4 regions of the Georhizobium sp. MAB10 genome follow, and region 4 is predicted to be linked to each of the others. Evidence: predicted binding sites of a transcription regulator. Region 4 holds the regulator's gene; each other region holds the start of a gene.
What was found. The regulator PhoB, encoded in region 4, activates phosphate uptake and scavenging genes when phosphate is short. The targets are predictions, from matches to a motif close to TGTCATNNANCTGTCAT.
Positions count from the first base shown of each region.

Region 1 (7,961 bases), 650 kb from region 4:
CTTTTCGGTCCAGATTGCGCTAGTCCCGGCCCTGTCATGGCGCTGACCATTTCAACGCCCAGGTGAACCCTGTCGCTCAACTGTCACAAAAGTCTGGCAAGCAGCGCTGATGGTCCACATCAGTCTTGCCAACATTACCCGCCGCTTCGGAACCGAGCGCGCGCTCGACACGGTTAGCCTCGATTTGCCTGCCGGATCCTTCACCTCGTTGCTGGGGCCGTCGGGCTGCGGGAAGACGACGATGTTGCGACTCATTGCGGGTTTCGACAAACCCGATGAGGGAACCATCAAATTCGACGGGCAGACGGTTGCCGATCGAGATCGTCATGTGCCGCCGGAACGGCGCGGCGTTGGCGTGGTGTTTCAGTCCTACGCGCTCTGGCCGCATATGGACGTGGGCTCAAACATTGCCTACCCGCTTGTGACCCGTGGCGTGTCGGGCGCCGAGAGCGCGCGCCGGGTTGCCGAAGTTCTGGAGACAGTGGGTCTTGCCGGCTTCGGGAAGAGGCGCGTGGACGAACTGTCCGGCGGCCAGCGGCAACGCGTGGCGCTGGCACGCTGCGTGGTGGCAGAGGCGCGGATCATTCTCTTCGACGAGCCGCTCGCCAATCTCGACATGCATCTGCGTGCCACCATGGTCGATGCCTTCCGCGACATTCACCGCCGCCTGGGCGCAACCATGGTTTATGTGACGCACGACCAGTCGGAGGCGCTCGCTCTGTCCGATCGCATTGCAGTCATGAAAGACGGGCGCATCCTGCAATGCGCGGCCCCGACCGCGATCTATCGCGCCCCGTTCGATGAAAGCGTGGCAGGCTTCGTCGGCCGCGGAGCCCGCCTCGATGCGACATGGCACTCGGGCAGTGAAGGCAGCGCGGACATCGAAATCGGCGGACATCGGATCTTTGCGCGCTGCTCTGCTTCCGTCAGCGGGCCGAAGGTGCGCGTTCTGCTGCGCCCCGAGGCCCTGTCGCTAGCCGAAACGGGCATACCGGCGCGCGTCCTGTCGACAATATATCGTGGGCCGGTTTTTGAAGTCTCTCTCGAGATCCCTGGTCAACGGGAGCTCGTCGTGGTCGATTGCGCCGAGCCGCCGGCGCCGGGTGCGAACGTTCAGATCGCGGTGTCGGATGCTTGGATCATCCCGCGCTGAGAGGCGAAGGCTCAACGCCAGGGCAGAACACCTTGCGGCAAACGGTTCGCCAGCCGGTCGAGCACGGCGAGCAAGGCCACGACGACGACGACCGTTGCGACGGCAATCGCGGCAGCCTGCGGTCCGAGCCCCGCTTCCTGAAGGCTGAAAAGAACGACACCGAGCGTCTCGTTGCGGCTCGACCACAGCAGCGCCGAGACGGTGAGCTCGTTGAAGGCACTCATGAACACCACGAGCGCGGCAGCCGCGGCGGCGGGGGCGGCGAGCGGTGCCGTGATGGTCACGACGCGGCGCAGCGGCGAGGCCCCGCAGGTCGCCGCCGCCTCGTCGAACTCCAGCGGAATGCGCGTCACGGCATTGGCCACTGGCTTCATGGCGAGCGTCAGGAACCGCATGAGATAGGCGATGAGAATGATCCAAGCCGTGGCGTAAAGACTGCCAATCAGTGGCAGCGGCCGCAGGAACAGCAGGATGCAGGCGATTGCAAGCACGATGCCCGGCAGCGCATAGGGCAGCTCGGCGATGCCTTGCAGGATCCGGCGCGACGGCGTGCTGAACCGCTCCAGCACGATGGCGATCGGAATGGCGACTGCGGCCAGGATCAACGCCGCGGCACCCGCCAGCATCGCCGAATTCTGGAACGCCCGGATCGTGGAAGCCTGCCGCAGGATCACTTCTTCGAAATTGGCAAAGGTCATGGTCTGCCAGGTCAGCGGAACGCCGAAGGCCGGCACGAGCGATGTCGTCAAAAGCGCGAGCGCCGGCATGAGAAGCACGACCGTCAAAAGCACCCATGCAAGACCGGCAGCGGGATAGCACCATTTCCCGAGACTGATGTTGGCGACTCGCCCTTGACCGTACCGGGGCGCGCGGCCGCGCATCGCCAAAGATTGCGCCAGGATACCGAAAAGAGCGAGCACGCCGATGAGAACCGACAGGCTTGCCATCTGCGGCAGGACGCCGGGGCCGAAGCTCGACATCTGGCGGTAGATGAGCGTCGGCAGGGTCAGGTAGTTGACCGGCAGCCCGAGGAGCGCGGGAATCCCGAAATTGCCGATGCCAGACACGAAGGCGAGCGCGCCGGCTCCAGCGATCCACGGCCGCATCAGGGGAAGAACGATCGTGTAGAACGCGCGCAACGGAGTTGCGCCAGAGGCGCGTGCGGCTTCGATCAGGTCGCCCGGCAGCCCGATCAGGCCGGCGCGAAGCGTGATGAAGACGATCGGCGCGTGCTGGACGCCGAAGAGCAGGATGATGCCTTGTCGACCGAGGATGGGGTTCGGCGTTCCGGGTGCTGGCGCGATCCCCAGCATGTTGAGAAGCGTGCTGGACGGGCCGGTCATGTGCAGCCAGGAGAGCGCTGTCACCTGCGGCGCGATGATCAGCGGCAGAAGCAGTAGGAAGCCGAGTGAGCGCCGCGTCGGCATATTGGTCATCGCCACCGCAAAGGCGAAAGGCCCGCCGATCAGAAGCGCGATCACGGCGCCGAAGAAGGCCGTGTCGAGCGTGTTCCACATGGCGCGCAACGTGGAGGCGCGTGTCCACTGCTCGCCGATGATCGAGAGATCGAAGACCAGCCCAGGCGCAATCGCGGCAAGGATGATCCGCGCGATCGGCAGGAGGCCGAGAACGAGGATGACGCTGATGACGAAAAGGGCCGCGATTCGCGGCCCAATCCGGTCGGCGATTGCCGCCCCCCGCAGGCGATGTGCGAGCGGGGCGGCGGCTGGGCCGGACAGGCGGTTCGAAAGTTCAGACATTTGCCCTCGGCAAAGTCCTACTGGCCCATCAGTTCGGAAAAGCGTTCTTTGTTCGCAGCGTCGTCGGCAAGGGCGGCAGCGGCGTCATAGGGAAGCACGTTGATGGTCGACCGATCCGGGTACCCTTCGGGCAGGCCTGCATCGGCGCGGGCAGGAATATAGCCCTGCTGAACCGCGAGCGACTGACCTTCTTCGGACAGCACGAAGTTCACGAACGCCTTGGCCGCCTCAGGGTTTTGTGTGGTCGACAGGATGGCGACCGGCTCAGTGACGGCTGAGACGCCTTCGGTCGGGAACACGAAATCCACCGGCGCGCCTTTGGCTTTTTCGCGGATGGGCATGAAATCGACGATCATGCCGTAAAGCTTGTCGCCGCCCGAAACCGCCTGCAGAACGTCGCCATTGCCGCCCGATGCCTGTGCACCGTTCTCAGCCAGTGCACTGTAGAAATCCCAGCCATTGTCCAGGTTTCCGGTAAGCGTCACCGTGTGGATCATGGCTGCACCCGATGTCAGCGGGCTCGGCATCGCGATCATGTTCGCCGCCTCCGGCTTGGTCAGATCGAGCCAGCTCGTCGGAACCATCGGTGCGTTGGTGTTGTAGACGATGCCGGTCGTGATCAGCTTCGTCGGGAAATAGGCGCGGTCGGCGTCGACAAGCTCTTCGTCGATCCCTTCGATCTCGGCTTCGGGGAAGGCGAGAAGCCGGCCATCAGCCTTGAGGCCTTCCATCGTGACGATGTCGGCGATCAAGAGCACGTCTGCCTGCGGCTGGCCAGCCTCGATCTCGGCCGACAGCTTCGCCATGATCCTCGGCGTACCGTCGCGCACCCACTCGACGGTCACGTCCGGATATTTTGCCATGAAGGCATCGGCGGTCTGCTGTGCATCCGTGTTCGGCTGGCTCGTATAGAGAACGAGCGTGCCCTCAGCAGCGAGAGCGGACGATGATGCGGCGGCAAGCACCAGGGCGGCGAGAAGTGTGCGCATGTTCAAAGCTCCGTTGTGCAAGGGGCACAGCCGGCAGCCCCGCCCCGTTCGACTGCGGCTCTTCTAGTAGCGCTCTATAACGGTTGCGTGACGCTGCGGCGCATGTCGCCCTGAAGAGCATGCGGGCAGCGGCGTGGGTGACGAACACGGCGTTTGCAGACGAGGACGAATAGCGTCTCGGCTTGCGGCTGCACTGTCACCCAAGCGTCATTTCAGGTTCAACTCACTGTCATGCTTCGGCTCTATCGCTGCCCCAGCGTCGCCGGCTGTCTCGGCGCGCAGGGTCCAGGAGAGAACCATGAAGAAAGCACTTCTGGCAGCACTGCTGCTGTCGACCAGCATGACGCAAGCCAATTCCGCGGAAATCCAGTGGTGGCATGCCATGGGTGGCGAATTGGGCGCGAAGCTCGAAGCCATTGTCGTTGATTACAATGAGAGCCAGGACGAGCACACGGTCGTGCCGACCTACAAGGGCACCTATCCCGAGACGATGACGGCAGCCATCGCCGCGTTCCGCGCCAACGAGCAGCCGCATATCGTCCAAGTCTTCGAAGTCGGCACCGGCACCATGATGGCTGCCGAAGGCGCGGTCTATCCAGTTTACGAAGTGATGGCGGACGCCGGCGAGGACTTCGATCCCGCCAACTTCCTGCCTTCGGTTGTCGGCTACTACACCGACACGGACGGCAACATGCTGTCGATGCCGTTCAACTCGTCGACGCCGATCGTCTACTACAACAAGGACGTTTTCGCAGAAGCCGGTCTCGACCCCGAGCAGCCGCCGCGCACCTGGGAAGAGCTGGAGCAGTTTTCCCAGCAGATCATCGAATCGGGTGCAGCCACCTGCGGCTTCACCTCCGGCTGGATCTCCTGGATTCACCTCGAAAACCTGTCGGCCTGGCACAATCAGCCGATCGGCACGATGGAGAACGGCTTCGGCGGCCTCGGCACCGAACTGACCGTCAATGGCGACGTCCAGACCCGACACTGGGAAAACCTGGCCCGCTGGCAGCAGGAAGGCATCTTCCAGTATGGTGGACCGGTCGGTGGTGACGATGCCCCGCCGAAGTTCTACGCCCAGGAATGCGCGATCTACATGAATTCGTCCGCCTCGCGCGCCGGTGTCGTCGAAAATGCGACCGACTTCGAAGTCGGCTACGGCATGCTGCCCTACTACGAGGATGTCGAAGGCGCTCCGCAGAACTCGATCATCGGCGGTGCGACGCTGTGGGTTCTCCAGGGCAAGGCAGAAGAAGACTATGCCGGCGTTGCCGACTTCTTCTCCTATCTGTCGTCGCAGGAAGTTCAGGCCAAGTGGCACCAGGAAACCGGTTACCTGCCGATCACGCAGGCTGCTTATGACCTCGGCCAGGAGCAGGGCTTCTACGCTGAAAACCCAGGTTCCGACGTCTCGATCGAGCAGATCACGCTCAACGAGCCGACCGAAAACTCCAAGGGCCTGCGCTTCGGCAACTACGTCCAGATCCGCACGGTCATCGACGAGGAATTCCAGGCACTCCTGGCCGGCAGCAAGACCGCTGAAGAAGCGCTCGACGCTGTCGTGGAGCGGGGCAACGAGCTGATCCGCGAATTCGAAGAGATCAACGGCTGAACTCTTTGAAGCAAACAGCTTCAACCTGTCACCTGCAGGCGGGCCGATCCCATCGGTCCGCCTGCACCGTTCCGAATGGGTTCCTGCCCGTCAATCCCGGTTGATCGATGCAAAGCAAGCGGACAGTCTTTTCCAATCGGGCGCTGCCCTACATGCTGCTGGCGCCGCAGCTTGCCGTGACGGCTATCTTCTTTCTCTGGCCGGCAGCACAGGCGTTTCGCCAGTCGTTCCTGCGCGAAGATGCGTTCGGCTTCTCAACGCAGTTTGTCTGGTTCGACAATTACACGCGGCTCTTCCAGAGCGCGAGTTACCTCAACTCCATGGCCGTCACGGCTGTCTTCGCAACGAGCGTTGCCGTCCTTTCCATCGTCATTGCCCTTGCGTTGGCTGTCGCCGCGAATGGCATGATCCGCAGCCAGCAGACCTACAGCACCCTCATCATCTGGCCCTATGCAGTCGCGCCGGCGGTTGCAGGCGTCATGTGGTGGTTCATGTTCAATCCCACGATCGGCATCCTGTCCTATCTGATGCGCCAGACGGGCTATAACTGGAACCATGGCCTGGATGGTACCGACGCGATGATCCTCGTCGTGATCGCATCGAGCTGGAAGCAGATCTCCTACAACTTCCTGTTCTTCCTCGCCGGGCTGCATGCCATCCCGCGCTCGCTGACAGAGGCTGCGGCGATCGACGGCGCGGGGCCGATCAAGCGCTTCTTCACCATCACGCTGCCGCTCTTGTCGCCGACGACGTTCTTCCTCGTCGTGGTCAACGTCGTCTACGCGATGTTCGATACGTTCGCGGTGATCCACGCGACCACAGAAGGCGGTCCCAACCAGGCGACGAACATCCTCGTCTACAAGGTCTTCGACGATGGCTTCATCGGCCTGAACCTCGGCTCGTCTGCGGCGCAGTCGGTCATCCTTATGGCGATCGTGACGGTCTTCACCTTCATCCAGTTCCGCTACATCGAACGGCGCGTGGAGTACTGACCGATGATCGAGAACCGGCCGCTCCTGAAGCTTACCGCGCACCTCGTCCTGATTGCTGGCGTCGCGCTCGTCGCGTTTCCCGTCTACCTCGCAATCATCGCCTCCACCCATGGGCCGACCGATTTCATGTCTGGCGTCATCCCGTTGCTGCCGGGACCCCATGCCGTGGAGAACTACCGGCAGGTGCTCGCATCGGGCGTCTCGACCTCCGGGATCCCGCCGATCAGCCTGATGATGACGAACTCGCTGATCATGGCGTTGACGATCGCCATCGGAAAGATCGTCATCTCGCTGCTTTCCGCCTTTGCGATCGTCTATTTCCGCTTCCCGTTTCGCGCACTCGCATTCTGGGCAATCTTCGTCACGCTGATGCTGCCGGTCGAAGTGCGGATCGTGCCGACATTCCAGGTGGTCGCCGATCTCGGAATGCTCAATTCCTATGCGGGCCTGTCGATCCCGCTGATCGCGTCCGCGACGGCGACGTTCCTGTTCCGGCAATTCTTCCTGACGGTGCCGGACGAATTGATGGAAGCCGCACGGGTCGATGGAGCAGGTCCCATGAAGTTCTTCTTCGACATCCTGCTTCCGCTGTCGCGCACCAACATCGCCGCGCTTTTCGTGATCCTCTTCATCTATGGCTGGAACCAGTATCTCTGGCCGCTGCTGATCACGACGAGCTCGGACTATTACACGGTCGTCATGGGCATCAAGCGCATGGCCGACGTGGCCGACAGCTACCCGCAATGGAACACGGTGATGGCCACCGTCGTGCTCGCCATGCTGCCGCCGGTGCTGGTCGTCATCTGCATGCAGAGGCTCTTCGTGAAGGGCCTCGTCGAGACGGAGAAATAGCCATGTCTGCGATTGAACTGAAAAACCTGCGCAAGGTATATCCCGGTGGCGCGGAAGCGGTATCCGGCATCGACCTCGCGATCGAAACCGGCGAGATGGTCGTTCTGGTTGGTCCGTCGGGATGCGGAAAATCGACCCTGCTGCGCATGATCGCGGGTCTCGAGACAATCACGGACGGCACCGTCTCCATCGCCGGCCGCGTGGTCAACGCAAAGGAACCCGCAGAGCGCGACATCGCCATGGTGTTCCAGAACTATGCGCTTTACCCGCACATGACGGTGCGTGCGAACATGGCCTACGGGTTGAAGAATCGCGGCACGCCCAAGGCGGAGATCGAGCGGCGCGTCGCCGAGGCTTCCCGCATCCTGCAGATTGGCGATTATCTCGATCGCAAGCCCCGTCAGCTCTCCGGCGGTCAGCGCCAGCGCGTGGCCATGGGACGGGCGATCGTGCGCGAACCTGCCGCGTTCCTCTTCGACGAGCCGCTGTCGAACCTCGATGCCAAGCTGCGCGTGGAGATGCGTGGCGAGATCAAGCTGCTGCAGAGACGTCTTGCGACGACCTCGGTCTACGTTACCCACGACCAGCTCGAGGCGATGACGC
Region 1 is NZ_CP118314.1:473,671-481,631, reverse strand. It holds gene PU133_RS02165 (ABC transporter ATP-binding protein) at 110-1,153, shown strand; gene PU133_RS02160 (ABC transporter permease) at 1,165-2,913, opposite strand; gene PU133_RS02155 (ABC transporter substrate-binding protein) at 2,931-3,902, opposite strand; gene ugpB (sn-glycerol-3-phosphate ABC transporter substrate-binding protein UgpB) at 4,201-5,514, shown strand; gene ugpA (sn-glycerol-3-phosphate ABC transporter permease UgpA) at 5,622-6,506, shown strand; gene ugpE (sn-glycerol-3-phosphate ABC transporter permease UgpE) at 6,510-7,358, shown strand; gene ugpC (sn-glycerol-3-phosphate ABC transporter ATP-binding protein UgpC) at 7,361-7,961, shown strand, end outside.
Region 1: ugpB (sn-glycerol-3-phosphate ABC transporter substrate-binding protein UgpB) is a predicted target of PhoB. The motif match lies at 4,097-4,113, and genes of this name have one in related genera.

Region 2 (7,961 bases), 400 kb from region 4:
CGAACCGGGCACGGCGCGTCCGTCGGCTCCCCTCCCTTCGAACAGCAGGTCGAACTGCAGGTTCGGCATGATCGTGCCGAAATACTCGAAGATGCGCGGCAGGCCGGCAGCCAGCCGATCCGGGTAGAAGCGCGACACCCAGATCGAGAGGCCAAGCGCCAGCAGAAATGCGCCGATGAACAGGATGTTCATGCCGAGGCGCTGGCGGCGCAATTCGCTGCGATGACGCTCGAATACGGAAACGGCGTCGTTGGGCTGCGGCCCCGCGTTCACATCTATGGAGGCCATGGGCTCAGCCTGCCAGGAGTTCTGCGCGGGCGCGCTGCTGCAGGTCCGCCTCCGTCAGACGCTCGGCCGGCACTTCGGTGCCTGCGGGCTTCAGCGTCGTCGACGTCATGCTCTCGCTGAAGGCCTCGTCTGCCTCCGCGCCGTATATCTCGCGTGCCGCCCGTTCGGTCAGGGCAGATGGCGGCCCGTCGAACACGACGCGGCCTTCGAAGAGCCCGATGACGCGGTCGCAGTAGTTGCGAGCCGTATCGAGCGTATGGAGATTGCAGATGACGGCGATGCCGTCTTCGCGGTTGATCGTGCGCAACGCATCCATGACGACTTTAGCGTTCATCGGATCGAGCGACGCGATCGGCTCGTCCGCAAGCACGATCTTCGGTTCCTGGGCAAGCGCACGGGCGATGGCGACGCGCTGCATCTGACCACCGGACAGCGTATCGGCCTGTTGCAGAGCCGTATGCGCCATGCCCAGACGATCGAGCGCGCGGATCGCGAAGGCACGTTCGGCAGGCGTAAACACCTGGAACATGCTGGCGATGAGGCCATGGTGATAAAGCCGCCCGGTAAGCACGTTGGTCAGAACGTTCAGGCGACCGACGAGATTAAACTGCTGGAACACCATGGCGCAATTTGCCCGCCATTCGAGCAGTTCCCGGCCTTTAAGCGCCGTCACGTCCCGGCCGTCGAAGATGATCGAGCCACCGGTCGGCTCTGCCAACCGGTTGATCATCCGCAAAAGCGTCGACTTGCCGGCACCGGAGCGCCCGATGACCCCCACCATCTGGCCGTCTGGAATATCAAGCGAGATATTGTCGACGGCATTGCGCGTCTTGAAGCTCTTGGTCAGGTTCTTGATCGCAAGCATGGGATGTCCTTCGAGGTTGCCGGTACCCGAACGGGTGGCTGCCATTCGCGGAAAGACAGGCCCGCAGAAGCTGCGGACCTGTCTGACTTATCGCTGGTTTGCGATCAGCTCAGCGGGAGCCTTCGAGTTCGCGCTGGCGCATGGCAACGACGCCTTCAAAGAACGAGTGGTCCACGGCCTTGAAGCCCTGGCCTTCGCCCTGCGACACGTTGATGTAGCACTCCGGGTCGGTCTCGTTCAGCGTCTCGAGCCAGCCATTGACCTTGTCCTTGACGTCCTGCGGCAGGCTCTTGCGGTTTACCCAGGGACCGTTCGGGATGAGGTTCGACTGCCAGATGATGCGCAGGTCCGACATGTCGAGAAGGTCCTTGTCGACCATCGAGCGCAGAGCGCCGCGGGAGAAGCCTTCGGATTCTTCGCCGACGCCCGAGGTCCAGGTGACGCCAGCATCATACTGGTCGTTGAGAACGGCAATCACGGCCTGCTCATGGCCGCCACCGAAGCCGGTCTGGGAAAAATAGTCGTCGATGACGATTTCCTGGGCTTCGAGTTCGGCCTTCGGCACGAGGTAGCCGGACGTGGAGTTCGGGTCGGCGAAGGCGAGAGACTTGCCTTCCATGTCTTCGAGCGACTCGATGCCGCTGTCGGCCTTGGTGTACATCATGGCGTAGTAGCCATCCGAACCGTCGGCCTCGAGAGCGACGAAGGCAGGCTCGACGGCTTCCGGATCCTGCAGGTAGATGCCGGCGTAACCGGAGGCGCCGAGTTGGGCGGCATCGAGCTGGCCTGCAACGAGGCCCTGCATCACGCCGGCATAGTCCGAAGCCGGATAGAGCTCGACGGGCACGCCGAGGATTTCGCCGAGCTGCTGAACCATGCAGTCGTTCTTGCGCAGACGGTCGGCTTCGTTTTCACCGCCGAGAAGGCCGACGCGGAAGACATCGATGTCCTGAGCAAGGGCGGAGCCGGCGAGAAGGCTGGTTGCGAGCGCTACGTTGACGGCGCCGCGAGCGATTTGAGCGATCATCATGATCTCCACGATCAATTGGAATATGTGCGGTCCGGACACCCCATCCGGCCTGGCATCCACTCCCTACCGAGCGTTCACGACAGTGGGTTGACGGTATTGCAACAGATTGATGAAGGCTCGCGGGAAGCGATGGCTTCAGCCTCGGCAGGGCGTCAGCGATGCTTGGCGATGAAGTCGTCGATGGCCAGCGTGCGGAAGTCGTCAAGCGCCGCGTGCAGCTTGTCGTGGTCCCAATCCCACCAGGCAAGCGCGTCCAGTTCGGCGGCGATATCTGCCTCGAAACGCTTGCGGATTGGTTTGGCGGGAACACCGCCGACGATCGTATAAGGTTCGACATCCTTCGACACGACGGCACCCGCGCCGATCACCGCGCCATTGCCGATCGACACGCCCGGAAGAAGTGTCGCACCGTGGCCGATCCACACGTCGTGGCCGATTGTGACAGCATTTTCCCGCCGCCAGGAGAAGAACTCGGCATCGTTTTCGGCACCGTCGAAATAGTCGCCGGCCCGGTACGTGAAATGGTGCTGGCTCGCGCGCCAGGTGGGGTGGTTGGTGGCATTGATGCGCACGGCCGCGGCGATCGACACGAACTTACCGATCGTCGTGCACCACACATCGCAATCCTGCATGATGTAGGAATAATCGCCGAGCACCGTCTCGGCCACGCGGCTGCGCGCGCTGATTTCCGTGTAGCGCCCGAGCGTACACCCCTTGATCTCGGCCGTTTCGTGAACGGAAGATTCCGGCGAAAGTCGTCCCATGATCAGGCGGCCTCGCGCGCCGGCCGAAAGGCCGTGACGTCGATGATCCGGTCTGCGACCGTCTCGCGCACTTCCTCGTCGTGAAAGATGCCGAGCAAGGCGGCACCCGCCCGCTTTTTCTCCTCGATCATCGCGATGACCACGCGCCGGTTCTGTGCGTCGAGCGATGCCGTCGGTTCATCGAGAAGCAGCACGGGATGTTCGGTGATGAAGCCCCGCGCGATGTTCACGCGCTGCTGCTCGCCGCCGGAAAACGTCGCCGGTGGCAAAGACCAAAGCGCGTGCGGAAGGTTCAGTCGTTCAAGCAGCGCCCTCGCCTGCTGCCGCGCAGCATCTGCGTCATGGCCCCGCGCGATCAGCGGCTCGGCGACGACATCGAGCGCAGAGACGCGCGGCACCGTGCGCAGGAATTGGCTGACATAACCGATGACGTTGCGGCGCAGTTGCAGCACCTGGCGTGGGGAAGCCTGGGCAAGATCGACGGTCTCGTCATCATGCGTGACGAGGATCTCGCCGCCATCCACTGCGTAATTCCCGTAGAGCATCTTGAGGATCGAACTCTTGCCGGCACCCGAAGGGCCGCCGAGCACGACGCATTCGCCGCGCGCCACACGAAAATTGACATTGTCGACGACGGGCAGACGCAGCCCGCCTCTCAAATGCATGGTGAAACTCTTGGCGACGCCCGAAACGACGAGTGGATCTGACATGGTCTGTCCTCACACCTGCAGGATGGAAGAGACGAGGAGCTGCGTGTAGGGCTCGCGCGGATCGTCGAGCACCCGGTCGGTCAGACCATGCTCGATGACGTGGCCGTCCTTCATGACCATGATCCGCTGCGACAACAGCCGTGCCACCGCAAGGTCATGGGTGACGACGATGGCTGCAAGCCCCAGTTCGCCGACAAGCCCGCGCAACAGATCGAGAAGCCGGGCCTGGACCGAGACATCGAGACCGCCCGTCGGCTCGTCCATGAAGACGAGCCGCGGCACGGTGACGAGATTGCGCGCGATCTGGAGCCGCTGGCGCATGCCGCCGGAAAACGCGTTGGGTCGGTCGTCGATGCGGTCGGTCGAAATCTCGACCCGCTCCAGCCAGTCGGCCGCGGTATCGCGGATCCGCCCATAGTGGCGCTCGCCGACAGCCATCAGCCGCTCGCCCACATTGGCGCCGGCCGAGACGCCCATGCGCAGGCCGTCCGCTGGATTCTGGTGCACGAAGCCCCAGTCGGTGCGCATGAGGCACCGGCGTTTGGCCTCACCCATCGCATAGAGATCCTGCAGCCGACCGTCTCGCATGCGGTAGTCGATGCTGCCGGCCGAAGGCGCGAGCCGCGCGGAGAGGCAGTTCAAAAGCGTGGTCTTGCCGGACCCGGATTCGCCAACGATCGCAACGATCTCGCCCGGGTGGATGTCGAGGTCGACGGCCTCGCAGCCGATGCGCTCGCCATAGATTTTCGTGACGCCGCGTGCGGTCATCAGGGGCTGGTCGCTCATCGCCGTGCCTCCTCGACAGCGGCCTGATTTCCGACATGACCTTCCGAGCGTCGCCCATCGCAGTGCGCCGTGTCGGAGCAGACGAACATGCGCGTGCCGCGGTCGTCCATGATCACCTCGTCGAGATAGACATCGTCTGCGCCGCACAATGCACAGGGCTTGTCGAAGCTCTGCACCGTGAAGGGATGGTCGTCGAAATCGAGGCTCACCACGTCGCTATAGGGCGGGATCGCATAGATGCGACGCTCGCGCCCTGCCCCGAAGAGCTGCAGCGCCGGCGACATGTGCATTTTAGGATTGTCGAATTTCGGCGTCGGCGACGGATCCATCACATAGCGCCCCTCCACCTTGACCGGATAGGCGTAGGTCGTCGCGATCTCGCCGTGGCGGGCGATGTCCTCATAGAGCTTGACGTGCATCAGGCCATATTCCTCAAGCGCATGCATCGTCCGCGTCTCGGTCTCCCGCGGCTCGAGGAAGCGCAGCGGCTCGGGGATCGGCACCTGGTAGACGATGATCTGGCCATCGGTCAGCGGATGTTCGGGTATGCGGTGGCGGGTCTGGATGATCGTCGCCGCCGCGGTGTCAGTTGTCACCGCAACATTGGTGACCTTCTGGAAGAATGCGCGGATGGAAACGGCATTCGTCGTGTCGTCCGCGCCCTGGTCGATGACCTTGAGCACATCGTCCTGGCCGATGATGGCGGCGGTCACCTGCACGCCCCCGGTCCCCCAGCCGTACGGCATCGGCATTTCCCGGCTGGCGAACGGCACCTGATAGCCGGGGATCGCGATCGCCTTCAGGATCGCGCGCCGGATCATGCGCTTGGTCTGCTCGTCCAGATAGGCGAAATTGTAGAAGGGTTCCCCGGTCATTCGGCGGCCTCGCGCTGGTCTTCGACAGTCTCGTTCTCCGCTTCGTGCGCAGCGCGCATACGGCGCACCAGATCGAGCTCAGCCTGGAAATCGACGTAATGCGGCAGCTTCAGGTGCTCGACGAACCCGGTGGCCTGCACGTTGTCGCAATGGGAAAGCACGAACTCTTCGTCCTGCGCCGGTGCGCCGGTCTCTTCGCCCAGTTCGCCGGCCCGCAGGGCCCGGTCGCAGAGCGCCATGGCCATCGCCTTGCGCTCCGATTGACCGAAGACGAGGCCATAGCCACGTGTGAACTGCGGCGGCGCCTTGGCCGAGCCCTTGAACTGGTTGATCATCTGGCATTCGGTAACGCGCACGCGCCCAAGCGGCACGGCAAAATCGAGCTTGGGAACATCAAGCTCCACCTCCACCTCGCCGATACGAATTTCACCGGCGAAAGGGTGAGAGCGACCGAAGCCCCGCTGCGTCGAATAGGCGAGCGCGAGCAGAAAGCCTTCGTCGCCGCGGGCGAGAGATTGAAGCCTGCCGTCACGACCCATCGGATAGTCCTGCGGCTCGCGGGTGATGTCGGCGATATGGTCGCCCTCGACGCTTCCGTCTTCTTCCACCAGACCTTCTTCGGCAAGCAGCGCTGACACGCGCGGCGGCGGCGATGCATCGTCGACGCTGATCCGCTCGCCTTCGGGGATCGCTTCGTCGCCGGCCAGTGCCGGATCGAGCAGGCGGTGCGTGTAGTCGAAAGTCGGCCCGAGCAGTTGCCCGCCAGGCAGATCCTTGAACGTGGCTGAAATGCGCCGCTCGATCCGCATTTCGCCCGTCTCGATCGGGCGCGAATAGCCGAAGCGACTGAGCGTGGTGCGATAGGCCCGCAGCAAGAAGATCGCCTCGATCATGTCGCCCCGCGCCTGACGAAGTGCGAGTGCGGCCAGTTCGCGATCGTAAAGCGATCCTTCGGCCATGACGCGATCGACCCCGAGCGCCAGCTGCTCGACGATCTGGTCGAGCCCGATGGCAGGCAGGTCGCGGTTGCCCCGACGACGGTCGGCCAGAAGCCGGTGGGCGTTGGCGATCGCCTTTTCACCACCCTTGACGGCAACATACATGTCAGACCTCCACGCGTTTGATGGTGAGCGTGCGCGGCATGCCCATCACGGCGCCTCCCGCACACAGGATGAGATCAACACCGCGGGGGAACAGCGCACGGTTCTCCGCCCAGCGCTCGACGAAGTCCGCGCCGAGACCGGCGGGTGCCACGGTCGCTGACGTCTTGATGCCCGGGCCCGAGCAAGCCAGGCGCGGCCCATGCGTCAGGCCTCCGCAGGCCTTGACGATGGTGGTCGAGCGATCCGGATATTCCTGCGTTCCCTGCCCGAAAGCGCGAAGGTCGGGCAGCGGATCGGCCTCGGCGACGAGCGCGAAGGCGGCGCGCTCGGGCGCATCGACGAGCGGCGCGCCCGTTGCGAAAGCAAGCCACTCCCGCACCTTGCGATCATCGGCGAGCGACGGGCTAAGCCACAGGGACGTTTCGTGATCGATGAGCGTCAGCGCGATGGCGGCTAGATCGGCATCAATGGCGCCGGCGTCTTCATCGACGACCAGCCGCTGGATCGTACCGGGACGCGACAGCGCGTCCATCAATGCCCGAAAATTCGCCTGCGCGCGGAAGACCGGATCGGCAGGCTGCTGTGTTGCGAAAGCGGTCATCTTCAGTCCTCGCCGCGAACCATGGTGAAAAAGTCGACCTTTGTGGCCGCGGTCTCTTCGGCACGCCGCGCGTCGGCCTCTTGCTCCGCCTTGCGCAGCGGCTTGAGGATCTGCTGCTCGATCATCTCGCGCCGCGTTTCATCCTGGCAGAGCGCATCGCAGATCGCCGACTGCAGCGCCTTCTTGCGATCGCGTCCCAGCGCATAAGCATGACCAATGTGACCGTCGAGTTCGACGCTTGCCCGCGTCACGGTCACCTCTCCCACATTGAACGGCGAGCCACCGCCGCCAATACGTCCGCGCAGCGTGACGAGGCCAGTTTCCGGTGGCCGGACGACGCGCGTTTCACGCGGCAGAGCAGCCTGCTGGCACAAGCAGTCCAGTAGTGTCATGTCAGCGCGGGCAAGCAGACCCATCGCTTCTTTCCGGCCATCCCAACTCATCGAAGCATCCCGTCACTTGTCTGTTTATCTAGACAACTGTAGCCTACACTACGGATGATCGATGACAAGGCTGTGACGATGGCGGACAAGGTGGGCATTTCCAGAAGCGGGGTCGCGCTGTGGCGGCAGGTGGCGGATCAGCTGCGCGGGGCAATCGACCGCGGCGAGTTTCCGCCCGCCTCGAAGCTGCCGTCCGAATTCGAGATCGGCCGCCAGTTCGGCGTCAATCGCCACACGGCACGCGCAGCAATCGCGCATCTTGCTTCGGAGGGATTGGTGCAGACCCGGCACGGGCTTGGCACCATCGTCACCCGCTCAGGCCGCCTATCGTACCCGATCCGCCTGCGCACTCGGCTCAGCGCCGGCCTGTCCGATCAGGTCGCTTCGATCAACAGTCGGTTGCTGGGCACGCAGGAACAGGAGGCGACCCCGAGCATCGCCGCAGAACTCGGCCTCAGCCCCGGCGACAGCGTGCTGGAACTGGAGACAGTGAGCA
Region 2 is NZ_CP118314.1:1,527,651-1,535,611, reverse strand. It holds gene phnE (phosphonate ABC transporter, permease protein PhnE) at 1-288, opposite strand, end outside; gene phnC (phosphonate ABC transporter ATP-binding protein) at 293-1,153, opposite strand; gene phnD (phosphonate ABC transporter substrate-binding protein) at 1,263-2,183, opposite strand; gene PU133_RS06975 (DapH/DapD/GlmU-related protein) at 2,336-2,947, opposite strand; gene phnL (phosphonate C-P lyase system protein PhnL) at 2,950-3,657, opposite strand; gene phnK (phosphonate C-P lyase system protein PhnK) at 3,667-4,443, opposite strand; gene PU133_RS06960 (alpha-D-ribose 1-methylphosphonate 5-phosphate C-P-lyase PhnJ) at 4,440-5,318, opposite strand; gene PU133_RS06955 (carbon-phosphorus lyase complex subunit PhnI) at 5,315-6,421, opposite strand; gene phnH (phosphonate C-P lyase system protein PhnH) at 6,423-7,022, opposite strand; gene phnG (phosphonate C-P lyase system protein PhnG) at 7,025-7,465, opposite strand; gene phnF (phosphonate metabolism transcriptional regulator PhnF) at 7,544-7,961, shown strand, end outside.
Region 2: phnD (phosphonate ABC transporter substrate-binding protein) is a predicted target of PhoB. The motif match lies at 2,260-2,276, and genes of this name have one in related genera.

Region 3 (7,961 bases), 500 kb from region 4:
TCGGTGTCCTGATCGGTGTGGTCATCGGAGCGATCGTGCCCTTCGTGGCGGCAGTATTTCTTGCGGATCTGCTTCCCATCGGCAGCGGTGTTTCCGTGCATCCGGGCGCGCTCTTGCTCGCTGCGGTCTTCGGTCTGCTGACCGCTCTCGCCTTCGCGATCCTGCCGCTTGGCCGCGCACAGGACGTGCCGGCAACCGCATTGTTTCGAAGTCAGGGTTTCGACGGTGCAGGCTGGCCTGCGAAGCGCTACCTCGCAGCTACCGCCGTCACCATGGTGGCGCTAGCGGCGCTTGCGATCCTCACATCTTTCGATCGCTTCATCGCGATCATCTTTCTGGCGGCGATCGCGTTCTCCTTCGTGGTTCTCCGCTCGGTGGCGGTGCTCATCCAGTGGGCGGCAAAGCGCAGCCCGCGCGTGAATTCCGCAGCGCTTCGGCTTGCCATCGGCAACATTCACCGGCCGGGCGCCTTGACGCCGTCCGTCGTTCTCTCTCTCGGGCTCGGGCTCGCGCTGTTGGTGACGCTGGCGCTGATCGACGGCAATCTGAGGCGTGAACTGGCCGGCAATCTGCCGGAGCGCGCGCCGAACTTCTTCTTCGTCGACATCCAGTCGAGCGAGATCGACCAGTTCAGGGAGATCGTTGCGACCGCTGCGCCTGAAGGCGACATCGATGCGGTTCCGATGCTGCGTGGGCGGATCGTCGGCATCAATGGCGAAGTGCCGAATCCCGAAGATTACGCTGAGGGTCGCTGGGTGCTGCGCGGTGACCGTGGCATCACCTATGCGCCAACACTGCCCGCCGGCACGGCGCTGACGGAAGGGGAGTGGTGGGCCGAAGACTATGACGGTCCTCCACTCGTCTCGTTCTCGGCCGAAGAGGCAGGCGAACTCGGCCTTGGCATCGGCGATTCCATCACCGTCAATGTGCTCGGCCGCGAAGTGACCGCAGAGATCGCCAATCTGCGCGAGATCCAGTGGGAGTCACTGTCGATCAACTTTATCATGGTCTTTTCGCCCAACACATTTGCTGGCGCACCGCATGCGTGGCTGGCGACGCTGACCGATCCAAGCCTCACTGCGGCGCAGGAAGGGCAGATCCTGCGTGAGGTGACGAATGCTTTGCCGACGGTCACCAGCGTGCGTGTCAAGGACGCGATCGACGTGGTCGATCGTCTCGTGGAGCAGCTGGCCGTCGCGATCCGCGCTGCCGCGGCCGTGGCGCTCATTGCGTCGATCCTGGTGCTTTCGGGTGCGCTCGCTGCCGGAAACCGGGCACGGACGCACGATGCGGTGGTGTTGAAGACGCTTGGGGCGACGCGCAGCACGCTGATCCGCGCGTTTTCCTACGAGTATCTGATTCTCGGACTGGCAACGGCGATCTTCGCGCTTTTCGCCGGCGGGGTGGCCGCTTGGTACATCGTTTCGCGCATCATGACGCTGCCGTCGAGCTTCCTGCCGGACGTCGCGATATCGACGCTCGTGATCGCGATCGTGGTGACGGTCGGGATCGGGCTTGCCGGAACATGGCGGGTGCTCGGCCAGAAAGCAGCACCAATTCTCCGCAATCTTTAACGTTCGATATACTGCGCGACTATTGGGCGCAGGGGGTTAGCGTTCCGGTGGCCGGAATCGGCTACCTGCCTAGAGTCGAGGGTCTTGCTCTTGGCTCAGCTAGTCCTCATATTATCCACAGGCATGCTGGAGCCCCGCAGCGGCGCCTGGGTTGGTCGATGACACGACCCGACACCGTTTCACTTCCGGGGCTTTGAAAGAGGAAACTATGGCTGACCTTCGTAACTACCAGACCCGCGCGGCCCCGGCCGGGACGCAGGCCGGAGCTGCGATCGACCAGGGCCTGCGCAGCTACATGCTGCGCGTCTACAATCTGATGGCTCTCGGACTGGCGATCACGGGTGTGGCTGCCTATGCGACATTCGCGCTGGCACAGACCAATCCTGCGTTCGCGCAACTCATGTACGCCAGCCCGCTGCGCTGGGTCGTGATGCTCGCTCCGCTTGCGCTTGTCTTCTTCCTGAGCTTTCGCATTCAGAACATGAGCGTCAGTGCGGCGCAGACCACGTTCTGGATCTATTCGGCCGTCATGGGCCTGTCTCTCTCGTCGATCTTCCTGGTCTTCACGGGCCAGAGCATCGTGCAGACATTCTTCATCACCGCCGCCTCGTTCGGCGCGCTGTCGCTTTACGGCTACACGACGAAGCGTGATCTGTCTGGCATGGGTTCGTTCCTGTTCATGGGCTTGATCGGTCTGGTCATCGCCATGGTCGTGAACATCTTCCTTGCCTCGAGCGCTCTGCAGTTCGCGATCTCGGCAATCGGCGTCCTGATCTTCGCAGGCCTGACGGCTTACGATACGCAGGAAATCAAGACGATGTACTATGAAGGCGACTCAAGCGATGCCGCCGGCCGCAAGGCCATCATGGGTGCGCTTCGCCTGTATCTCGACTTCATCAACATGTTCATGTTCCTGCTGCAGTTCATGGGCAACCGCGAATAAGCAGAACACGGATAGGTGTTTCGAAAGGGCGGCCTTCGGGTCGCCCTTTTTCGTTGCGCGATCGTCATCTTGCGCGCTGGTATCAGACCTGAAGCTAGGCTATCTGGCGAGCGAAACCGAACTCGATGGTGCTTACCCCATGTCTTTCTCGATCCGTCCCGCCACGTCCGCCGATCTCGATGCGATCACCGCAATCTATCGGGAGAATGTGCAGAACGGCACGGCAACCTACGAGCTTGATGCGCCCGATCGCACCGAGATGGAACGTCGGTTTTCAACGATCACGGGCAAGGGATACCCCTATCTCGCGGCAGAAGGAGCCGACGGGGCCTTGATCGGCTACGCCTATGCATCCGCTTTCCGGGACAGACCGGCCTATTCGTGGCTGGTTGAGGATTCCATCTATCTCGCACCAGAGGCGCGCGGGCAGGGTCTGGGCAAGGCCCTGCTCGCAGACCTGCTGTCGCGGACCGAGGCGCTTGGGTTCCGGCAGATGGTTGCAGTGATCGGCGGTGCCCATCCCGCATCGGTCGCCGTGCACCGTGCCTGTGGCTTCGACTTGATCGGCACGATGCCAGGCACAGGTTTCAAATTCGGCCGATGGCTGGATACCGTCATCATGCAGAAGGCGCTGGGCGCGGGTACCGAAACGCCGGCGGATTTGACGCGCTATCCGGGCACGCTGGCGAACGGCATCGCTGGTCGGTGAGATATTTGACGGCTCGACGGTTAGATACCGACGAGCTTCGGCTTCTTGTCGAGCACGCGCAGCACGGTTTCCAGTTCGTGGCCGCGCTTCAAAATCGTGCCATTGGCCGCAACGACGCTGAACGCTCCCTGTCGACGGGCATTCTTCGGGCATTTTTCGATCCGGTAGAGCGGGACCTCACTTGTGCGTCGAAATGCGGAAAATACGGCCTTCTCGCGAAGATGGTCGAGCGCGTAATCGCGCCACTCTCCGGACGCGACCATGCGGCCATAGAGTCTCAGGATCGTATCGAGTTCGCGGCGATTGAAGGTGACGGGAAGAGGCTCGGAGCCGCTTTTGTAATCCGTCATATGGACGATGTTTGCGCCCTGTTCTGGCACGTGATCCGTCATCGGGTCTCCTGGGATTTCCGACCTTGGGCATGACAACCGTGTGACAGTTTGCCTGCCGGCTGCCGAAATGCAAGGAAAAGAAAGCGTTAAAAGGCCGATCACGAAAGGCGACCGTGCGCGTTACCAAGTGAACCGAAACGGTTAATTGAGCGGGTTTTGGCCGCAATTGGGCCGCACCGATGCCCGAATTGGAGACGAGATTCCGATCGTTGCCTCAGACGGCTCGGTCCGGTGACTTTCGAATTTAAAGCCCCCCAGCCCCTCGAAACCGCTGGGCCGAGCCAACTCCCTGATGCAGCATTCGAAAAGGTCGCTTCGGCGACCTTTTTTTGTGCCCGCTCTCCCTGAGGAATGCCTTCAATCAGTTCTTGCAGAAGGCTCGATGAGCGCTGCACCGATAATCGCGCCGGGCGCGCGGCCGTTCACCATTCTCTGCAGCAGGATTGCGCCGTTCCGGTTGACCCAGTCGTCGATCATCATGGCGGGCAAGGTGATGCGCTCGGCATCGCCCTTCCAGACACCGACGATTTGGAGTTCGCGTACGCTGTTCACGTAGGTGTAGCTTGCGCCGTCGTTTTCGCCGGCCTCTATCGGCACGGTGGTCTCGCGATCGAAGACGACGAGCACCACATGGGCTTTTCCTTCGCCCTCGCCGACATCGATGACGAGCGTATCATCATCATGGGCGACGTCGACATCGACCACGAGGCCGCGGCCGTCGCGTTCCATCGCGGAAAGGGTGGTGTCGATATGCCCGCGCGAGGCGCCATTGACGTGGTCGCGGCCATTGAGAACGGCCTGGGGGGTGTAAACGCTCTTGCGCTCGAAGGTCGTTGCATAGGCCTTTTGGCGCGCGGTGTTTTCCGGCGAGGCCAGCGTGTCCTTCCAGCCGAGATAATTCCAGTAATCGACATGATAGGCGAGTGCGATCACGTCGCCTTCTTCGGCCAGGTCGGCAAGCACCGCATCTGCCGGCGGGCAGGAGGAGCAGCCCTGGCTTGTGAAGAGCTCGACGACACCCATAGGCTTGTCGCCGGCTATGGTGGCGGTTGGGCAGACGGCGAGCGACAGAAGCAGCAGCGCCGGCGCAATCTTCGATCTGACCATCATCAACTTGACCATTCTGGCGCACGCCATGGCGCATATGGCCCGAAATTGTCGATCGCGGGTCCTTCTTGCGCTGTCCATCCGTTAAAAACGCTACAGGCCGCGCAGATCAAGCAAAAGTCACGTTCGAGTGACGCGCGCGCCCCGAATTTTTGATCCGGGGCGCACATTGGTGTCGAAGCTCGAGGCCGCGCTGAACGGCCTCAAGCGGATTCAGGCAGTATCAGGCAGCAAGATCGCGCAGAACCGTCTGCAGAATCCCGCCATTTTCCATGTAGGTGACCTCATCCAGCGTCTCGACGCGGCTGATGATCGTGACGTCCTTGACCGTGCCATCGCCATAGGTGATGCGGGCGGTCTTGGTTTCGCGGGGCTTCAGCTGGGTGAGGCCTTCGATGGTCACGGTTTCGTCACCACGTAGGTTGAGGCTTGCCCAGCTCGTTCCTTCTTCGAGAACGAAGGGGATCACGCCCATGCCGACGAGGTTGGCGCGGTGGATACGCTCGAAGCTCTGCGCGATCACGGCGCGTACGCCGAGAAGGACAGTGCCCTTTGCAGCCCAGTCGCGCGACGAGCCGTTGCCATACTCGGCGCCAGCGAAGATGACGAGCGGAACGCCCTCTTCCTTGTACCGCATGGCGGCGTCGAAGATCGACATCTCTTCCTTCGACGGATAGTGGATCGTGTATCCACCTTCCTTGCCGTTCGGGCCCATCATGTGGTTGCGCAGACGGATGTTGGCGAAGGTGCCGCGCATCATGATCTCGTGGTTGCCACGACGCGTGCCGTACTGGTTGAAGTCGGCAGCGCCGACGCCACGCTCCATGAGATAGGCACCGGCAGGCGATGCCGCCTTGATCGAACCGGCCGGCGAGATGTGGTCGGTGGTGATCTTGTCGCCGAGCAGGCCGAGAACGCGTGCACCGACGATATCGCTCGTGCCGCCTGCGCCCTTGCCCATTCCGACGAAGTACGGCGGGTTCTGCACGTAGGTCGAAGAATCGTCCCAGGTGTAGGTGTCGCCGGCCGGAACCTGAACGTTCTGCCAGTTCTCGTCGCCACGGAACACGTCGGCATACTTGCTCTCGTAGACGTCACGGGTGACGTATTTCAGGATGAAGTCCTGAATTTCCTTCGAGGTCGGCCAGATGTCGCGCAGATAGACCGGCTGACCGTCGGAGCCTTCGCCGATCGGCTCGGTGGTCAGGTCCTTCTTCACCGTACCGGCAAGTGCGTAGGCAACGACCAGCGGCGGCGAGGCGAGGTAGTTCGCCTGGACGTCCGGCGAAATGCGCCCTTCGAAGTTGCGGTTGCCCGAAAGCACGCCGGCAGCAATGAGACCCTTGTCGTTGATCGTCTTCGACACCGGAGCCGGCAGCGGGCCGGAGTTGCCGATGCAGGTCGTGCAGCCGAAGCCGACGAGGTTGAAGCCGAGCGCGTCGAGGTCTTTCTGCAGACCGGCCTTTTCGAGGTAGCCGGCAACGACCTGGCTTCCGGGAGCGAGCGATGTCTTCACCCAGGGTTTCGTCTTTAGGCCCTTGGCAACAGCGTTGCGTGCAAGCAGGCCGGCACCGATCAGAACCGAGGGGTTCGACGTGTTGGTGCAGGACGTGATGGCGGCGATGGCGACATCGCCGTGGCCGAGATCGTAATCCTCGCCTTCGACGGCATAACGCACGTCGATCTGGCCAGGCTTCTTGTACTCTTCAGCCAGCGACTTTTCGAAACCGGATGCGATGCCTTCCAGCGGGATGCGGCCTTCGGGACGCTTCGGGCCAGCCATGGAGGGCACGACGGTGCCGAGGTCGAGCTCGAGCGTGTCGGTGAAGACTGGATCTGCCGAACCTGCCTCGCGCCACATGCCCTGCGCCTTCGAATAGGCTTCGACGAGCGCGATGCGGTCGCGGTCGCGGCCCGACACGGTGAGGTAGTTGATCGTTTCGGAATCGACCGGGAAGAAGCCGCAGGTCGCGCCGTATTCCGGACCCATGTTGCCGATGGTCGCGCGGTCGGCGAGCGTCATGTTGTCGAGACCGGGGCCGAAGAATTCGACGAACTTGGCGACGACGCCCTTCTTGCGCAGCATCTGGACGACGGTGAGCACGAGGTCGGTGGCGGTGACGCCTTCTTTCAGCGCGCCCGTAACCTTGAAGCCGATGACTTCCGGCAGGAGCATGGAGATCGGCTGGCCGAGCATGGCAGCTTCGGCTTCGATGCCGCCAACGCCCCAACCAAGAACGCCGAGACCGTTGATCATGGTCGTGTGGCTGTCGGTGCCGACGCAGGTGTCCGGGTAAGCGACGGTCTCGCCGTCCTCATCCTTCGTCCAGACGGTCTGGCCGAGATATTCGAGGTTCACCTGGTGGCAGATGCCAGTACCGGGCGGAACGACGCGGAAGTTCTGGAAGGCCTGCTGGCCCCACTTCAGGAAGCGGTAGCGCTCGCCGTTGCGCTCATATTCCTTCTCGACGTTGTTCGCGAAGGCCTGCGGGGTGCCGAACTCGTCGACGATGACCGAGTGGTCGATGACGAGATCGACCGGAACGAGCGGGTTGATCTTCTGCGGGTCGCCGCCGAGCGATGCCATTGCATCGCGCATGGCCGCGAGGTCGACGACGGCGGGAACGCCGGTGAAGTCCTGCATGAGCACGCGGGCAGGGCGGTAGGCGATCTCGCTGCCGCCGGTGCCCTTGTCGTCGAGCCATTTGCTGACATTGATGATGTCGTTCTTGGTGACCGAACGGCCATCTTCATTGCGAAGGAGGTTTTCGAGAACGACCTTCATCGAGAAAGGCAGGCGCGAAACGCCTTCGAGGCCGTTTGCCTCTGCCTTGGTAAGGTCGAAATAGACATAGTCTTTGTCGCCCACCTTGAGGGTGGAGCGGCAATTGAAGCTGTCGAGCGATTTGGACAAGTGAAACCCCGTCTTCGTCTGATCAGCCGAAGCTGCCGGGCGAACGCCTATACGCTTGATCCCGCGAGGGGATGCGTGAGGATGCGGGTACGGTCATTTCCGCTGTCCGCCCGTGATCGTGAATGCCTTCCGGCAGATCATGTTCGGCGCAAGGATGGTGATCACGCCGACCGCTGGCGTGGTTGCAGGCCTTATAGATAATTTCTATGAAGGGTTCCAGTGCATCGGGGCAAAATGCGACGGATTTCGCAGCCACGCCGCAAGCTGCCCTCACGGGCAATTTCGCCCAGGGGAAAAGCATGCGGCTGATCGCCGAAAGACT
Region 3 is NZ_CP118314.1:629,686-637,646, forward strand. It holds gene PU133_RS02875 (ABC transporter permease) at 1-1,574, shown strand, start outside; gene PU133_RS02880 (Bax inhibitor-1/YccA family protein) at 1,783-2,517, shown strand; gene PU133_RS02885 (GNAT family N-acetyltransferase) at 2,657-3,226, shown strand; gene PU133_RS02890 (DUF2794 domain-containing protein) at 3,247-3,576, opposite strand; gene PU133_RS02895 (DUF1223 domain-containing protein) at 3,976-4,728, opposite strand; gene acnA (aconitate hydratase AcnA) at 4,949-7,639, opposite strand; gene ccmA (heme ABC exporter ATP-binding protein CcmA) at 7,939-7,961, shown strand, end outside.
Region 3: PU133_RS02890 (DUF2794 domain-containing protein) is a predicted target of PhoB. The motif match lies at 3,648-3,664, and genes of this name have one in related genera.

Region 4 (7,961 bases):
ATCGCGGTCGGTCCGGAAGTCATTTTGATGGACGAGCCGTGTTCGGCGCTCGACCCGATCGCAACGGCCATCATCGAGGAGCTGATCGACGAACTGCGCGAGAACTACACGATCATCATCGTGACGCACTCGATGCAGCAGGCGGCGCGCGTTTCGCAGAAGACGGCGTTCTTCCATCTCGGCAATCTCGTGGAGGAAGGTCCGACCGACAAGATCTTCACGAACCCGGAAGACAAGCGCACCCAGGATTACATCACAGGCCGGTTCGGCTGACCAACCGGCTGTGGCCACGGAGAGAACAATGAGCGATCCGCATATCGTCTCGTCCTTCGACGAAGAGCTGAAATATCTGATGCGCCGGGTCTCGGAGATGGGCGGAATCGCGGAACGCATGGTGGGCGACGCCGTCGCCGCGCTGGTGGCTTCCGATGCGGGGAGCGCCCAGAGGATCATCGCCGAGGACATCATTCTCGACGACGCCGAGCGCGACATCAACGAGCGTGCGATCGTCGTCATCGCCAAGCGCCAGCCCATGGCACACGATCTGCGCGAAGTGATGGGCGCGATCCGTATCGCCGCCGACCTCGAGCGCGTCGGCGACATGGGCAAGAACATCGCCAAGCGCGTCGTCGCCGTACAGGGATCGGCCCAGCCGAAGCAGCTGGTGCGGGGGCTCGAGCACCTCTCCGAACTCGCTTTGACGCAGCTGAAGGAAGTGCTCGATGCCTATTCGACGCGCTCGGCCGTTGCGGCGAACCAGGTGCGCCAGCGCGACGACGAAATCGACGCGATGTACACGTCGCTGTTTCGTGAGTTGCTGACCTACATGATGGAAGATCCGCGCAACATCTCGGCCTGCACGCATCTCCTGTTCTGCGCCAAGAACATCGAGCGCATCGGCGATCATGCGACCAACATCGCCGAGACGATCTACTACATGGCGACAGGCGACCGGCTGCTCGGCGAACGCCCGCGCGGCGACAAGACTGCGACAGTGATGGCCAGCGGCCACTGACGGAGACGATGGGAAGATGCTGCCAAAGATAACGGTCGTCGAGGACGAAGAAGCGCTGAGCGTGCTCCTGCGTTACAATCTGGAAGCCGAAGGCTACAAGGTCGACACTGTTCTCCGCGGCGACGAGGCCGAGATCCAGCTGAAGGAGCGCGTTCCGGACCTGCTCATCCTAGACTGGATGCTTCCCGGCGTCTCTGGCATCGAGCTCTGCCGCCGCCTGCGCGCGCGGCCTGAAACCGAACGCTTGCCGATCATCATGCTGACGGCGCGTGCTGAAGAGAGCGAGCGCATTCGCGGTCTCGCGACCGGTGCCGACGACTATGTGGTGAAGCCGTTTTCGACGCCTGAACTGATGGCGCGTGTTCGCGCCATGCTGCGCCGTGCCAAGCCCGAGGTCATCTCTTCGGTGCTGCAGAGCGGCGACATCACGCTCGATCGCGAAACCCACCGCGTCCACCGCAAGGGCCGCGAAATCCGGCTTGGACCGACAGAATTCAAGCTATTGGAATTTCTGATGTCGTCGCCCGGCCGTGTCTATTCACGCGCGCAACTGCTCGATGGCGTGTGGGGCCATGACATCTATGTCGACGAGCGCACGGTGGACGTGCATGTCGGCCGGCTGCGCAAGGCGATCAATCTCGCCAATATGCGTGATGTCATCCGCACGGTGCGGGGCGCCGGCTACGCGCTGGAAGGCTGAGCGCCTTCTTCATTCTCAACTTAAATTTGACGACGACGGCGCGCGATCAGCGCGCCCGGCGCCTTTCGCCCGAGACCTGGAAGGCGAGACGCGCGTGGTATTTGCAGTAGGGCGTGTTCTCGCCTGAATCGTGGCCGCAGAAGTGGAAGTCTTCGTGCATCGGGTCGCCAACCGGCCACTTGCATGTGCGCTCGGTCAGGTCGACCAGCGCCAAGCGCTTGGCGATCGGCACGACGACGTCGCTGACGGGACGTGTCTGCGGCGCTGCTTCCATGGCGACATCTTCACGCACCGCAGCAGCTGCGCCACCACGGGAAATCGCGCGCGGTGCTGCAGGGCGGGCGTTGAAGTTGGAGGCCGGGCGCGGAGCCGGTGCCGGCCGTTTTGCGCGCGGCGCAGGAGTGCCGCCGGACTTTGCACGTCCCGGCAGGTTCAGGCGATGTACTTTGCCGATGACAGCATTTCGTGTCACGCCACCCAATTGTGCGGCAATCTGGCTCGCGCTGAGGCCGTCGGCCCACAATTTGGTAAGTTTTTCGACGCGCTCGTCGGTCCAATTCATGGCCGCAACTCCAGTTTCGATATAGGGCGCAGCAGAATCCCTCGGCGCTGGCCCGAAGTATCAACGGAACCGCGTCGCCTTAATACTGTGTGATGACTAGGTCCGCCGCATGCAGTCTAGTGCTGTTATTTCAACTTAATGGTCGGCAGACTCCGTGACAAGAGTCCCGGGAATCGGCCGATTCGCTTTTTTGAGTTTTCCCCAACTTGGGGCTTTTTAGGCGAATTGCGTGGTAGCCGGCACAAGGGGCGTTTTCTTGACAGCGCCGGGCGAAATGAAGATAGTGCGTCGGGCCGCCGCAGGGCGGCTTTTCAATTTTCAGGCCGCAGTCCTTGAAGTTTGCGACGCGAACCGTCCGAGCCTTTTGCGGTGTGGCCTTGAATGGGAGTTTGCGCCAGATGGCACCGGCGTCGCCGCTTTTCGAGACTTACAACCGCGCTCCGCTCCGCTTCGAGCGTGGCGATGGTGTCTGGCTGACGAGCGAGGATGGCAAGCGATATCTGGATTTCGCCGCTGGCATCGCCGTGAACTCGCTCGGGCATTCCCATCCGCATCTCGTCGCCGCGCTCAAGGAGCAGGCCGACAAATTGTGGCACCTGTCCAATCTCTATGAGATTCCCGGGCAGGAGCGGCTTGCGCGCCGCCTGACGGAGGCGACCTTCGCGGATCGCGCCTTCTTCACCAATTCCGGTGCCGAAGCGCTGGAGTGTGCGATCAAGACCGCACGCCGTTATCATCATGCGCGCGGGCAGGGCGAGCGGTTCCGCATCGTCACCTTCGAAGGGGCATTCCACGGGCGGACGCTCGCGACGATCGCTGCCGGTGGCCAGCCCAAATATCTCGAAGGCTTCGGGCCCAAGGTCGAGGGTTTCGACCAGGTACCGTTCGACGATTGGGCCGCACTCGAAGCCGCTGTCACCGAGGATACGGCCGCGATTCTGATCGAGCCCGTGCAGGGCGAGGGCGGTGTTCGGCCGGTTCCCGACGAACGGCTGCGCCAGCTGAGGGCTCTGTGCGATGAGACCGGTACGCTGCTGATCTTCGACGAGGTGCAGTCGGGCGTCGGTCGCACGGGCAAGCTCTTCGCGCATGAATGGTCGGGCATTTCGCCGGACATCATGGCGGTCGCCAAAGGCATCGGTGGAGGGTTCCCGCTCGGCGTCTGTCTCGCAACGTCCGAAGCGGCCGCGGGAATGGTGCCCGGCACGCACGGCACGACCTATGGCGGCAATCCGCTCGCCATGGCCGTTGGCAATGCCGTTCTCGACGTCATCCTGGCGGATGGCTTCTTGGAGCATGTGCGCGACCTGTCGCTGGTGGCAAAGCAGGGCCTCGAGGCAATCAAGGATCGCTATCCCGATGTGGTCGCCGAAATCCGCGGGCGCGGCCTGATGCTCGGGTTGAAGACCGTCGTGCCGAACACGGAGATGGTCGCGGGCCTTCGCGCGCATCACATGCTGTCGGTACCGGCTGGCGACAACGTCGTTCGCCTTCTGCCGCCGCTGACCATCACGGCCGAGGAAATGCGCGAAGGGCTGTCGCGCATCGACATGGTCGCTTCTGAACTTTCTTCATCCAAACAGGCAATTTCCGCCTGAAAGCAGGCCGGGGCACGGGGATCATCACCATGGGCGCCAACGGCACGCCACGTCATTTCATCGATCTATCGACCACGACGGCAGACGATCTTCGCGGGATGATCGACAATGCGCGCACGATCAAGGATGCCTTGAAGTCGGGTCAGGGCGACAAGCCCCTCGCCGGCAAAGTGCTTGCCATGATCTTCGAAAAGCCGTCGACGCGCACGCGCGTGTCCTTCGATGTCGGCATGCGCCAGCTCGGTGGGGAAACGCTGTTTCTTTCCGGCACGGAGATGCAGCTCGGGCGCGCCGAGACGATTGCCGATACGGCCAAGGTGCTGTCGCGCTACGTCGACATCATCATGATCCGCACGACCGAGCACAGCCGCCTGCTGGAACTGGCTGAACACGCGACCGTGCCCGTGATCAATGCGCTGACGGACGACACCCATCCCTGCCAGATCATGGCCGATATCCTGACCTTCGAAGAGCATCGCGGGCCGATCAAGGGCAAGACGGTCGCCTGGTCGGGCGATGGCAACAACGTGCTGCATTCGCTGATCGAGGCATCGGCGCGCTTTGGTTTCACGATGAATGTCGCGGTGCCGGAAGGCTCCGAGCCGGAGGCGCGCTATGTGGACTGGGCGCGCGCCAATGGCGGCATCGTCAATGTCACGAACGACCCGATGGATGCGGTGCGCGGCGCCGATTGCGTGGTGACCGATACCTGGTTCTCCATGGGCCAGGAACATCGCGCGCGCGGCCACAACGTCTTCCAGCCCTATCAGGTGAACGAGGCGCTGATGGCGGAAGCCAATCCGGATGCGCTCTTCATGCACTGCCTGCCGGCGCATCGCGGCGAGGAAGTGACTGATGGTGTCATCGACGGCGTGCAATCGGTGGTGTTCGACGAGGCGGAAAACCGGCTGCACGCGCAGAAGGCCATCATCGCCTGGTGCATGGGCGTCTGAGTACCTAAATATCCGGCAAATAGTTCAGCCGTGCGCTCGTTGCCGGCACTTCTTCCCCGGAGAAACCCGATGAATGACCAAAGCCCCAGACTGGGCGAGTTCGACTATGCCGGCGACGATCACGTCCTGCCATTCCAGGTGGAGGCGCTCGATGCGCGCGGCCGTGCTGTGCAACTCGGCCCGATGCTCGACAAGATCATGGCGCGCCACGATTACCCCGAGCCTGTCGCTCGCCTGCTTGCCGAGGCGATCACGCTGACGGTGCTGATCGGCACGTCGCTGAAATTCGATGGCAAGTTCATGGTGCAGACGCAGGGCGATGGGCCGGTCGACCTTTTGGTGGCAGACTTTACCACGCCTGATGCCGTGCGCGCCTATGCGCGCTTTAACGAGCAGGCGCTTGCGCAAGCGGTCGCCGACAACCGGCTCGAGCCGCATGAACTGCTCGGCAAGGGCATCCTCGCCTTCACGATCGACCAGGGCGAGTTCATGCAGCGCTATCAGGGCATCGTCGAACTGGATGGCGCGACGCTGGAAGAGATCGCCGGCGCCTATTTCCGGCAGTCCGAGCAGATACCGACGAAGGTTCGGCTTTCGGTGGCGCAGCTTTATGATCGCGATGAGGATGGCCGGCCGCGGCATCAATGGCGGGCCGGCGGCGTCATCGTCCAGTTCCTGCCCGATGCGCCCGAACGCATGCGTCAGAGTGATCTACCCGGCGGCGATGCGCCGGATGATTTTGAGCCGACGGGCGTCGAGGACGACGACGCCTGGGTCGAAGCCGTCGCCATGGTGGAAAGCATCGATGCGGATGAATTGACCGATCCGCTCGTCGGCTCGGAGCGGCTGCTGTTCCGGCTCTTTCACGAACGCGGCGTGCGCGTTTTCGAACCGGCGCCCGTTCTCGACCGGTGCACGTGTTCGCGCGAGAAGATCAAGTCGGTGCTCGACAATTTCACCAGCGACGAAATCGCCGAGAGCACCGAGGATGGCGTCATCGCCGTCACCTGCGAGTTCTGTTCGACCGAGTACCGCTTCGAACCCGAAGAGCTCGGCGCAAACAGCGCGGAAAGCGAAAGCCACCTCCACTAGAAATCTTGAGCCGCGTCATGCGGCTCAAGTCGCTTTGGGCGGGGGTATGCATCGCCTGGAGCCGCGATCACATGACAAAACTTTAATTTGCCTTGTCTTCATCCGTTCGGCATCTAGCTTGAACACATATGAAAGCCGTGCGCCGGGGACGTCGGTCGGATGGCGGTTCTCGCGGGACAAAAGGGCCGAAGTGCCGAGCCCGCGACTATCCCAGACGATGAGTTTGACGGAGCACGCTTATGCTGATCTCTCCCCATGACGAGTCCGTATCCACCGATCGCGTGAACGATGCCACGCGTGCGTCCGGCTCGACGATGCGGCGCACCGGTCGCTTCGTCCTCCAATTCGTGCTGATGCTGGCGATCCTCGTCGGATCCTACGTCGTCATGACGATGGTGATCGCCGCGCGTCCCGAACGGGTGCCGAGCCCGATCACGCCGACGGTCTATGCGGTGGCTGCGCAGAATGTCGTGATCGAGGATCACCGGCCCGACATTCTGGCCTATGGCGATGTCGTCGCACAGCGCACGGTCGATCTGCGCGCCCAGGTGACGGGCGAGATCATCGAGGTTAATCCGCAGTTGCGAGCCGGCCAGCGCATCGAGCAGGGCGAACTTCTCGCCCGCATCGATCCCTTCACCTATGAAGGGCAGTTGACCGAAGCGCGCGCGAGCCTGGCGCAGGCACAGGCGGTGCTCAGCGAGATCGATGCGCGCATCACGGCCGAGCGAGAGCAGCAGCAGAGTGCGGAACTGCAATTGGAGATCGCCGAGAGCGATCTTCTCCGCGCGCAATCTCTCTTCGATCGCGGCGCTGGCACGCAGCAGCAGCTCGATGAACGCCGCCTTGTCGTGTCGCAGCGCAGTCAGGCAGTCAGCCAGAGCAGGAACACGCTTCTCGTAGAAGAGGCACGCCGCAACCAGCAGCAGGCGGAGATCGAGCGGCAGGAATGGCTGGTGCGCCAAGCCGAGCGCGCGCTTTCCAACACCACGCTGACGGCACCTTTTGCCGGGGTGATCTCCGAAGCCATCGCGGAGCCGGGGCGTATTGCCGGCAGCGCCGACATCATCGCCTCCATTTACGACGACCGGCTGCTCGAGGCCCGCTTCACGCTCACCGATGCGCAATACGGCCGGATCTCGTCCGATGGCGAACCGCTGATCGGGCGCGCGATCGAGGCATCGTGGGTCGTGGGCACGGAGACCTACCGGTATGAAGGCACGATCGATCGCCTGGGTGCCACGGTTGCGTCCGACCGCGGCGGTGTCGAGGTTTTCGCGCGGCTGGCTCCGGCCGATCATGCCGTGCAGTTGCGGCCGGGCGCCTTCGTCGCACTATCCGTGCCAGATCGGCTCTATGCCGACACCATCGAACTGCCTGAAAGCGCGGTTTACGATCCCGGCCATGCCTATGTCATCGAAGAGGGCGTGCTGCGGCGCCGCGAGGTGACGGTTCTTGCTTATCAAGGCGACACGGTTCTGCTTCGAGGCGACCTGCAGCCGGGTGAGCGCGTTCTGACGACGCGTCTCACGGAGGCCGATGAGGGCCTGGCCGTGCGCATTGCCGGCGAAGCGAGCGATACGGATCCTGCGGCCGAGGCTGTCGAGCCCGCAGGTGAACGCAGCGGCGGCAGACGGCCCGGTGGCCGAGGCGCCATGCGCGCCTTCGGAGGCTGACGATGGCGCGCTCTCCCATTCGCCAATCGATGGTGGAAGCCCGCCAGCGTGCCGGACGCGCTGCCGGCGGCGGTATCCTGCGCACCTTCGTGCGGCATCCGAACGCCGCCAACATGCTGATGGCGCTGATGATCATCTTCGGGCTTTTCAGCCTGGCACGGATCAACACCCAGTTCTTCCCGCCTGTCGAACAACCGAGCATCTCGGTGTCGCTCGCATGGCCAGGGGCAAGCGCCGAGGACGTCGAGCGCAACGTGTTGGCGCTGGTCGAGCCGGCGGTGCGTTATATCGACGGCGTCGACGACATGTCGTCCACGGCGAGCGAGGGATCGGGCTCGATCCGGCTCGACTTCGCCGAAGGCACG
Region 4 is NZ_CP118314.1:1,125,880-1,133,840, forward strand. It holds gene pstB (phosphate ABC transporter ATP-binding protein PstB) at 1-273, shown strand, start outside; gene phoU (phosphate signaling complex protein PhoU) at 302-1,015, shown strand; gene phoB (phosphate regulon transcriptional regulator PhoB) at 1,032-1,715, shown strand; gene PU133_RS05150 (GcrA family cell cycle regulator) at 1,762-2,277, opposite strand; gene PU133_RS05155 (aspartate aminotransferase family protein) at 2,676-3,875, shown strand; gene argF (ornithine carbamoyltransferase) at 3,905-4,828, shown strand; gene PU133_RS05165 (Hsp33 family molecular chaperone) at 4,898-5,920, shown strand; gene PU133_RS05170 (efflux RND transporter periplasmic adaptor subunit) at 6,160-7,596, shown strand; gene PU133_RS05175 (efflux RND transporter permease subunit) at 7,599-7,961, shown strand, end outside.